4 regions of the Aeromonas bivalvium genome follow, and region 2 is predicted to be linked to each of the others. Evidence: predicted binding sites of a transcription regulator. Region 2 holds the regulator's gene; each other region holds the start of a gene.
The links. Region 2 encodes sigma-54, which starts transcription at its own class of promoters, with help from an activator protein. Its sites were predicted from a motif close to TGGCACNGTTTTNGCTT; they were not measured.
Positions count from the first base shown of each region.

Region 1: a site for sigma-54 is predicted at 1,305-1,321, ahead of flgA (flagellar basal body P-ring formation chaperone FlgA). Genes of this name have one in related genera too.
Region 3: a site for sigma-54 is predicted at 1,251-1,267, ahead of ACEUCR_RS12000 (cytochrome ubiquinol oxidase subunit I). Genes of this name have one in related genera too.
Region 4: a site for sigma-54 is predicted at 993-1,009, ahead of glnA (glutamate--ammonia ligase). Genes of this name have one in related genera too.

Region 1 is NZ_JBGXBV010000004.1:129,110-131,313, forward strand. Features, by position in the region: gene ACEUCR_RS11620 (flagella synthesis protein FlgN) at 1-95, opposite strand, end outside; gene flgM (flagellar biosynthesis anti-sigma factor FlgM) at 92-412, opposite strand; gene flgA (flagellar basal body P-ring formation chaperone FlgA) at 502-1,107, opposite strand; gene ACEUCR_RS11635 (chemotaxis protein CheV) at 1,342-2,204, shown strand, end outside.
Region 2 is NZ_JBGXBV010000005.1:316,659-318,862, reverse strand. Features, by position in the region: gene lptB (LPS export ABC transporter ATP-binding protein) at 1-549, shown strand, start outside; gene ACEUCR_RS14215 (RNA polymerase factor sigma-54) at 614-2,053, shown strand; gene hpf (ribosome hibernation promoting factor) at 2,075-2,204, shown strand, end outside.
Region 3 is NZ_JBGXBV010000004.1:208,221-210,424, forward strand. Features, by position in the region: gene ACEUCR_RS11995 (aminotransferase-like domain-containing protein) at 1-1,191, opposite strand, end outside; gene ACEUCR_RS12000 (cytochrome ubiquinol oxidase subunit I) at 1,313-2,204, shown strand, end outside.
Region 4 is NZ_JBGXBV010000009.1:47,610-49,813, forward strand. Features, by position in the region: gene typA (translational GTPase TypA) at 1-717, opposite strand, end outside; gene glnA (glutamate--ammonia ligase) at 1,066-2,204, shown strand, end outside.

The DNA.
Region 1 (2,204 bases), on a different contig from region 2:
CGCTGGGTGAGCAGGGCGAACTCTTCGGTCAGCAACGCCTGCATCTGGGCGAGCTGATCATGCTGTCGTTGCAGCAGCTCAGCCAGGTCCATCATCCCAGGGTTTTCTCCAGCTGGGCTTCCAGGCTGAACATCTTCTTGGCAACGGCCTGGCTGTTGACCTGGTAGTCACCACTGGCCACGGCCCGCTTCAGGCTCTCCACCCGGCTCTCATTCCCGGTCGATGCCGAGTTGAGGTTTTTCTGTACTTGTTGCAACTGTTGCGCCTCGCTGGTCAGGGAGACTGAATCGACCTTGACCTGGGGGGCGCGGGCGTCTTGTCCGCCGCTGGTCGACTTGGCCACGCTGCTCTGGCTGTTACCGGTATTTTGTACCCGGTTACCCGCCAAGTTGTTGATATTGTTAATAGCCATCTTGGTTACCTTGTTCGCTTTGCTGCCTGCTTATCCCGGTTATCGGTCTAACCTGCCGGAACTTTAGGAAAAATACCCAAAAAAATCCGTCAGAAGGTGACGATGACGGTGTCGACTGAGCTCACCTTGCCCTGAACCGTCTTGCCGGAGCGGGTATTGATGAGCTTGATCATGTCGCCGAAGCTGCCATCTTGCAAGGCGCGGGCCATGGTTTTGATCTGCATGCTGCTGTTTTCGGCGATGAGGGTGACCTGGTCTCCCTTGCACACCACGCAGATCTGGTTGAGGCGCACCGGCTGACCCGGCCTCAATTCGCGCTTGCTGCGGGTGCCGACCAGCGCCTCCAGGTCTTGCACATAGTCGCCGCGGATCAGGGTCTGATCCTCATAGGCCTGCACCAGCTGGTTGCGGCCGAGGATGTCTCCCTTGGCGATGGCTTCCACCACTGTGATGTAGGGTTTCTGGATGCTGACCCGTACCGGCAGATAGAGATCCCAGCCCGGTGTCTCGTGGCACTGGAGGTAGAGGGTGGTGTTGCGGCGGATCTCCATTCTGGCGGGCAGGCTGATCTCCAGATCCTGGTCGCAGGCGCTGAGTTGCAGCCGTTCATCTATGCTGGCGGCGCTGATCTGTGCCCTGGCATCGAGGGGGAGAGAGAGCTGATCGCGTACGAACTCTTCCGCCCGGGTTTGCAGCCCGGCATTGACGTCGCTGGCTCGAACAGAGCCGACCCCGCCAAGGAGCAAGGAGATGAGCAAAAGTCTGTTAATCATTTTCGTCCGCTGGTCGATAAGTGAATGACGTATATGACCAATGTTAACTATGCTTGCGCCAGGTCCGACGCCTGGGGTCGGCAATCCTCTGGCGCGAGCCAACATGGCGCATGCATCTCATGCATGATTAATGCCAGACGTTTTTAGGGAGTGTGTATGGCCGGTATTCTGGACTCGGTAAACCAACGGACGCAACTGGTCGGGCAAAATCGCCTGGAGTTGCTGCTGTTTCGGCTCAATGGACGTCAAAGATTTGGCATCAACGTCTTCAAGGTGCGCGAGGTGTTGCAGTGCCCGCCCCTGACCGTCATGCCCAAGCTCAACTCCTGCATTCGTGGTGTTGCGCACATTCGCGGCCAGACCATCTCGGTGATCGACCTCAGCATGGCCATGGGTAAGCGCCCCATCGCCGATCTCTCCAAGTGCTTCATCATCATTTCGGAGTACAACCGCTCCATCCAGGGGTTCCTGGTCCATTCGGTCGAACGGATCATCAACATGAACTGGGAGTCCATCCTGCCGCCTCCCAAGGGGGCGGGGCGCATCAACTACATGACAGCGGTCACCGAGGTGGATGGCGAGCTGGTGGAGATCCTGGATGTGGAACGCATCCTCAACGAGATCTCCCCCGTCTCGACCGAGGTGAGTCAGGATCTGGTGCAGGCGAGCGTGGAGCACAACACCCAGGGTCGCCCCGTGCTGGTGGCAGACGACTCCTCGGTGGCGCGCAAGCAGGTGCAGCGGGCGCTGGATGCCATCGGTGTGCAGTGCGTGCTGGCAAAAGATGGCCGCGAGGCCCTCAACATGTTGCTGGAGATGGCCAAGAATGGCCCCATCAAGGATCAGATTGCCCTGGTCATCTCGGACATAGAGATGCCGGAGATGGATGGCTATACCTTCACCGCCGAGATCCGCAACAATCCCAGCCTGAAGGATTTACATGTTATCCTGCACACCTCTCTCAGTGGTGTGTTCAACCAGGCCATGGTGCAGAAAGTCGGGGCGAACAATTTCATCGC
Region 2 (2,204 bases):
ATCACCATCGACGAGCAGGACATCAGCCTGCAACCCATGCACATCCGTGCCCGCAATGGCATCGGCTATCTGCCTCAGGAGGCCTCCATCTTCCGCCGCCTCTCCGTCTATGACAACCTGATGGGGGTCATGCAGACCCGCAAGGAGTTGAGTCGCGAAGAGCGGGAAGACAAGGTGGAGCAGTTGCTGGAAGAGTTCAGCATCACCCACATCCGGGACAACCTGGGTCAGAGCCTGTCCGGTGGCGAGCGCCGCCGGGTCGAGATCGCCCGCGCCCTGGCGGCCGAGCCCCGTTTCATCCTGCTGGACGAGCCGTTTGCCGGGGTCGATCCCATCTCTGTCATCGACATCAAGAAGATCATCCAGCATCTCAAGGATCGAGGGCTGGGCGTGCTCATCACGGACCACAACGTGCGCGAGACGCTGGATGTGTGCGAGAAGGCCTATATCGTCAGTCACGGCAAGATGATAGCGGAAGGCACCCCCGCCGAGATCCTGGCCGACGAACAGGTCAAGCGTGTCTATTTGGGCGATCAATTCAGTCTATAGTAAGGGGAAATCGCCCTTCGTTTCCTGATGATCGCCTCGCTGAAATAAGGATATCCCGACGTAGATGAAGCCGACACTCCAGTTGCGTCTCGGTCAGCAATTGACCATGACGCCGCAGTTACAACAAGCGATTCGTCTGCTCCAGCTCTCTTCATTGGAACTTCAGCAGGAGATCCAGCAAGCCCTCGATAGCAACCCCCTGCTCGAGCAAGAAGAGGTCGAGCAGCTGGAGACTCATACCGATATTAAGCAGGACGAGAGCCAGATCGACAGCAGCGAGGCCATGGCCCAGGAGCAGTTGCCGGACGAGCTGCCGGTCGACAGCAGCTGGGATGACGTCTACTCCGCCGGCACCGGCCAGAGTGCCGGCCCCGTCTTCGAGGGGGAAGACAGCGTCTATCAGGGCGAGACCACGGAAAACCTGCAAGATTATCTGCTGTGGCAGATGCGGCTCACCCCGTTCAGCGATCTCGATGCCGCCATTGCCCTGGCCATCATCGATGGCATCGACGAGTCCGGCTACCTGACCAGCACCCTGGAAGACATCCAGCAGGCGGTGAGCAGTGACGACGTCGAGGTGGAGCTCGACGAGATCGAAGCCGTGCTCAAGCGGGTACAGCATTTCGATCCGGTCGGCATCGCGGCCCGCTCTGTACAGGAGTGCCTGCTGATCCAGCTGGGTCAGTTCAGTGCACAGCAACCCTGGCTGGCCCAGGCGCGTGAGGTCGTCCGTGAGCACATGGACTTGCTGGGCAATCGGGACTATCGCACCCTGGCGCGCAAGACGCGGCTCAAGGAGGGGGAGCTCAAGGAGGTCATCGATCTCATCCAGCAGCTCGAACCCAGACCCGGCAACCGGGTGGTACAGAGCGATTCCCAGTACGTAATCCCGGATGTCACCGTGGTCAAGCGCCAGAACCGCTGGGTGGTGGAGCTGAACCCGGATTCGGCGCCCCGCATTCGCGTCAACGAAACCTATGCCGCCATGGCTCGCCAGGCGCGCACCAGCCAGGATACCCAGTTCATTCGCTCCCATCTGCAAGATGCCAAGTGGTTCATCAAGAGTCTGGAGAGCCGCAATGAGACCCTGCTCAAGGTGGCCAGCTGCATCGTCGAGCAGCAGCAGGGGTTCTTTGAATACGGCGAGGAGGCCATGAAGCCCATGGTGCTCAACGACATCGCCGAGGCGGTGGAGATGCATGAATCGACCATCTCCCGGGTCACGACCCAGAAGTACATGCATACCCACCGTGGCATCTTCGAGCTGAAGTTCTTTTTCTCCAGTCACGTCAACACAGAGGGAGGAGGTGAGTGCTCATCGACCGCAATTCGTGCCCTGATCAAGAAGCTGGTGACGGCGGAAAACCCGGCGAAACCGCTAAGTGATAGCAAGATCGCGGATTTGCTGGCCGAACAGGGTATTATGGTGGCTCGACGCACGATCGCCAAATACCGTGAATCCTTGTTGATACCACCGTCCAATCAGCGCAAACGCCTGGTTTAGGCAACACAGAAGGAAGACGTTATGCAAATTAACTTGACCGGACACCACGTAGAGATCACCGAAGCGCTGCGTGATTATGTGAATAACAAGTTTGCCAAACTCGAGCGTCACTTTGACCACATCAACAATGTTCATGTGGTGTTGAGCGTAG
Region 3 (2,204 bases), on a different contig from region 2:
GCCGTCCGGGGTCGAGATATGCACCTCGTCCTGGAAGAGGCGCAGCAGGGCCGCCCGCATCTGCTGCTGGCGCTGGGCCAGGGTGTGGCGCAGGCGGCGAAAGTGGGCATCCACCCCGCCCTGGCGAAGCATGTCGGCCAGCGCCAGCTGGCTCGGCACATTGGTGGACAGGGTCGACATCAGTTGCAGGCGCTGGATGCGCTCGGCATGGGATCCGGCCACCACCCAGCCGACCCGAAAGCCCGGCGCCAGGCACTTGGTCCAGGAGCCGCACAGCAGGCTGTCGCCCCGGGCATCCCAATGGGTGATGGGCCTTGGCCGCTCGCGCCCGAAGTAGAGCTCGGCGTAGACGTCGTCCTCCACCAGAGGCACCTCATGGGCGTTGAGCAACGCCATCAGTCCCTGCTTGTGGCCATCCGGCATGGTGTGACCGAGGGGGTGCTGGACGTTGCCCATCAGCCAGCACGCCTTGATGGGGCGCTGGGCGAGGGCCTCCTCCAGCAGGGCGAGATCGATGCCCACCCCGGGGATCACGGGTATTTCCACCACCTTGAGCTTGAGCCGCTCTATGGCCTGCAGGGCGCCGTAGAAGGTGGGGGATTCCACCACCACCCAGTCCCCGGGCTCGGTCAGCACCTGCAAGCTTAAGGAGAGCGCCTCCATGGCGCCCGTGGTGATGATGATCTGCTGGGGATCCACCGCCATCCCCTCGCTGGCGTAACGCTGGGCGATGGCGCGGCGCAGCGCCTCGTTGCCGGGAGGCAGATCTGCCACCGTGCTGAAGGGGTCGAGGCGGCGCATGCAGCTTGCCAGGGCCCGGCCGAGCTGGGGGTGGGGGAAGAGGGCGGGATCCGCCACCGCGAGCCCCAGCGGCACCAGCTCCCGGGACTTGCTCGCCTGCAACACCTCGAACACCAGATCGTTGATGTCCACCGAGCCGCTGTAGCGGGCCTGCTGGGCCGTGCCGGCGGGCAGCGGGGAGGTGGCGGCCTTGACGTAGTAGCCGGACTGGGGCCGCGCCAGGATGAGGCCGCGGCTCTCGAGCAGCTGATAGGCCTGGAGCACCGTCATGGGGCTCAAATGATGGGTCTTGCAGCTCTGGCGGATGGAGGGGATGCGCTCCCCCGGCTGCCAGAGACCGCTCTCTATCTGCTGCTGCAACAAGGCAGCCAGCTGACCGTAACGGGACATGGGGTGGCCTAAACTGTTATAGGTGGATTTCACTATAACTGCATCTGTTATAGGTGTCATGGCACGTGTTGTACTTAACCGGCGAAAACCTGCCTGTTAAATGCAACATAGAGAGTCATGCATGATAAGCCTGGATGATGTGGTCAGCCTCTCCCGAATACAGTTCGGCGCGACGGCGATGTTCCACTTTCTGTTTGTGCCCCTCACCCTGGGGCTGTCCTGGATCCTGGTGATCGCCGAGTCGGCCTACGTGATGACCGGCAAGGTGATCTACAAGGACATCACCCGCTTCTGGGGCAAGCTGTTCGGTATCAACTTCGTCATGGGGGTCACCACCGGCATCACGTTGGAGTTCCAGTTCGGCACCAACTGGGCCTACTACTCCCACTATGTCGGCGACATCTTCGGCACCCCGCTGGCGGTGGAGGGGCTGATGGCCTTCTTCCTGGAGTCCACATTGGTGGGCCTCTTCTTCTTCGGCTGGGACAAGCTCTCCCGGGGTCAGCACCTGCTGGTGACCATGCTGGTGGCGCTTGGCTCCAACCTCTCCGCGCTCTGGATCCTCATTGCCAACGGCTGGATGCAAAACCCGGTCGGCGCCGAGTTCAACCCCATGACGATGCGCATGGAGCTGGTGGACGTAGGGGCGGTGATCTTCAACCCGGTGGCCCAGGTCAAGTTCGTCCACACGGTGGCGGCGGGCTATGTGGCCGCCTCCCTGTTCGTGATGGGGGTGAGCAGCTGGTATCTGCTGCGTCGCATGGAGGTGCGCTTCGCCCTGCGATCCTTTGCCATCGCCTCGGGCTTTGGTCTGGCGGCCATCCTCTCGGTCATCGTGCTCGGGGACGAGTCGGGCTATCGCTCCGGCGAGGTGCAGAAGGTCAAGCTCGCCGCCATCGAGGCGGAGTGGGAGACCGAACCCGCCCCTGCCTCCTTCACCCTGTTCGGCCTGCCGGATCAGCGCGCCGAGACCACTCACGCCGCGGTCAAGATACCCTATCTGATGGGCATCA
Region 4 (2,204 bases), on a different contig from region 2:
GATGGTGACCTGCTGGTTGGTCTTGACGCGGCCGCGGGTGATGCGGCCGATGCCGATGACGCCCACGTAGGAGTTGTAGTCCAGCTGGGAGATCTGCATCTGGAAACCACCGTCGGCATCGGCCGCAGGCGCTTCCACGTTGTCGACGATGGCCTGGAACAGGGGTTCCATGTTGTCGGATTCAACGTTCGGATCCAGGGTGGCAAAACCGTTCAGTGCAGAGGCGTAAACAACCTTGAAGTCCAGTTGCTCATCGGTGGCACCCAGGTTGTCGAACAGATCGAAGACCTGATCCATGACCCAGTCGGGGCGCGCGCCCGGACGGTCGATCTTGTTGATGACCACGATGGGCTTCAGGCCCTGGGCAAATGCCTTCTGGGTCACGAAGCGGGTTTGCGGCATGGGGCCGTCAACGGCGTCGACCAGCAGCAGCACTGAGTCAACCATGGAGAGCACGCGCTCAACCTCACCACCGAAGTCGGCGTGACCCGGGGTATCTACGATGTTGATGCGGTAGTCGTTCCAGCGGATGGCAGTGTTCTTGGCGAGAATGGTGATGCCACGTTCCCGTTCCAGATCATTGGAGTCCATGATCCGTTCCTGACCTTCGCTGGTGCGGTCCAGAGTACCGGACTGCTGCAGCAGCTTGTCCACCAGGGTTGTCTTGCCGTGGTCAACGTGCGCAATAATCGCAATATTGCGTAAATTCTCTAACATTCTCGCCTCAATCACCGGGTAAAATTGGGCGCTAATTGTACTCTCGCCTTTGTGATCTGCCTAGCAGAATCGCAGTAGATTCACGCATGACAGTGGATCTGGATCATGGACCCGGGGCAACAAGCCTGTTTAGATGGGACTTCGTGGCCGTCGCACTGGTTTGGTGCACCAAAAAGATCCCTGAATGCACCAATATGATGCACGTCGGCATGAACCCAGCTGGTTTTGGGACGCCAAGATGCGGCAACTGCCCTGAAATCAAGCTGTCACAAACTTGGCACGATACTCGCTTATGTGAATCTGATGACGCATTCACCCAAAGAGTTTTAACACCGGAGGTTACTTAGCATGTCAGCTCAGAACGTAATGGCCTTGATCCAGGAACATGAAGTCAAGTTTGTCGACCTGCGCTTTACCGACACCAAGGGTAAAGAGCAGCACGTTTCCATTCCCTCCCACCAGATCGACGAAGACTTCTTCGAAGACGGCAAGATGTTCGATGGCTCCTCCATCGGCGGCTGGAAGGGCATCAACGAGTCTGACATGGTGCTGATGCCGGATCCGGCCTCCGCCAAGCTGGATCCGTTCACCGAAGAGACCACCCTGAACATCGTCTGCGACATCCTGGAACCGGCCACCATGCAGGGCTACGACCGCGATCCGCGCTCCATCGCCAAGCGTGCCGAAGACTTCCTGAAGTCCAGCGGCATCGCCGATACCGTGCTGTTCGGACCGGAACCCGAGTTCTTCATGTTCGACAACATCACCTTCTCGAACACCATGGGTCACAGCTTCGTCAAGATCGAATCCGAAGAAGCGGCCTGGAACTCCGGCACCGCCTACGAGCACGGCAACAAGGGTCACCGTCCCTTCGTCAAGGGTGGCTACTTCCCGGTTGCACCGGTTGACTCCTCCCAGGACATCCGCGCCGCCATGTGTCTGGTGCTGGAAGAGATGGGCCAGGTCGTCGAGGCTCACCACCACGAAGTGGCCACTGCCGGTCAGAACGAGATCGCCACCCGCTTCAACACCCTCACCCTGAAAGCGGACGAAGTGCAGGTATTGAAGTACGTGATCCACAACGTGGCCCACGCCTACAACAAGACCGTCACCTTCATGCCCAAACCCATGTTCGGTGACAACGGCTCAGGCATGCACTGCCACCAGTCCCTGGCCAAAGACGGCGTCAACCTGTTCGCGGGTGACCTGTACGGCGGTCTGTCCGAGATGGCACTGCACTACATCGGCGGCATCATCAAGCACGCCAAGGCCATCAACGCCTTCGCCAACCCGACCACCAACTCCTACAAGCGTCTGGTGCCGGGTTACGAAGCGCCGGTCATGCTGGCCTACTCCGCCCGCAACCGCTCTGCCTCCATCCGCATCCCCGTGGTGCCGAGCCCGAAAGCCCGCCGCATCGAGGTGCGCTTCCCGGATCCGGCTGCCAACCCGTACCTGGCCTTTGCAGCCCAGCTGATGGCCGGCCT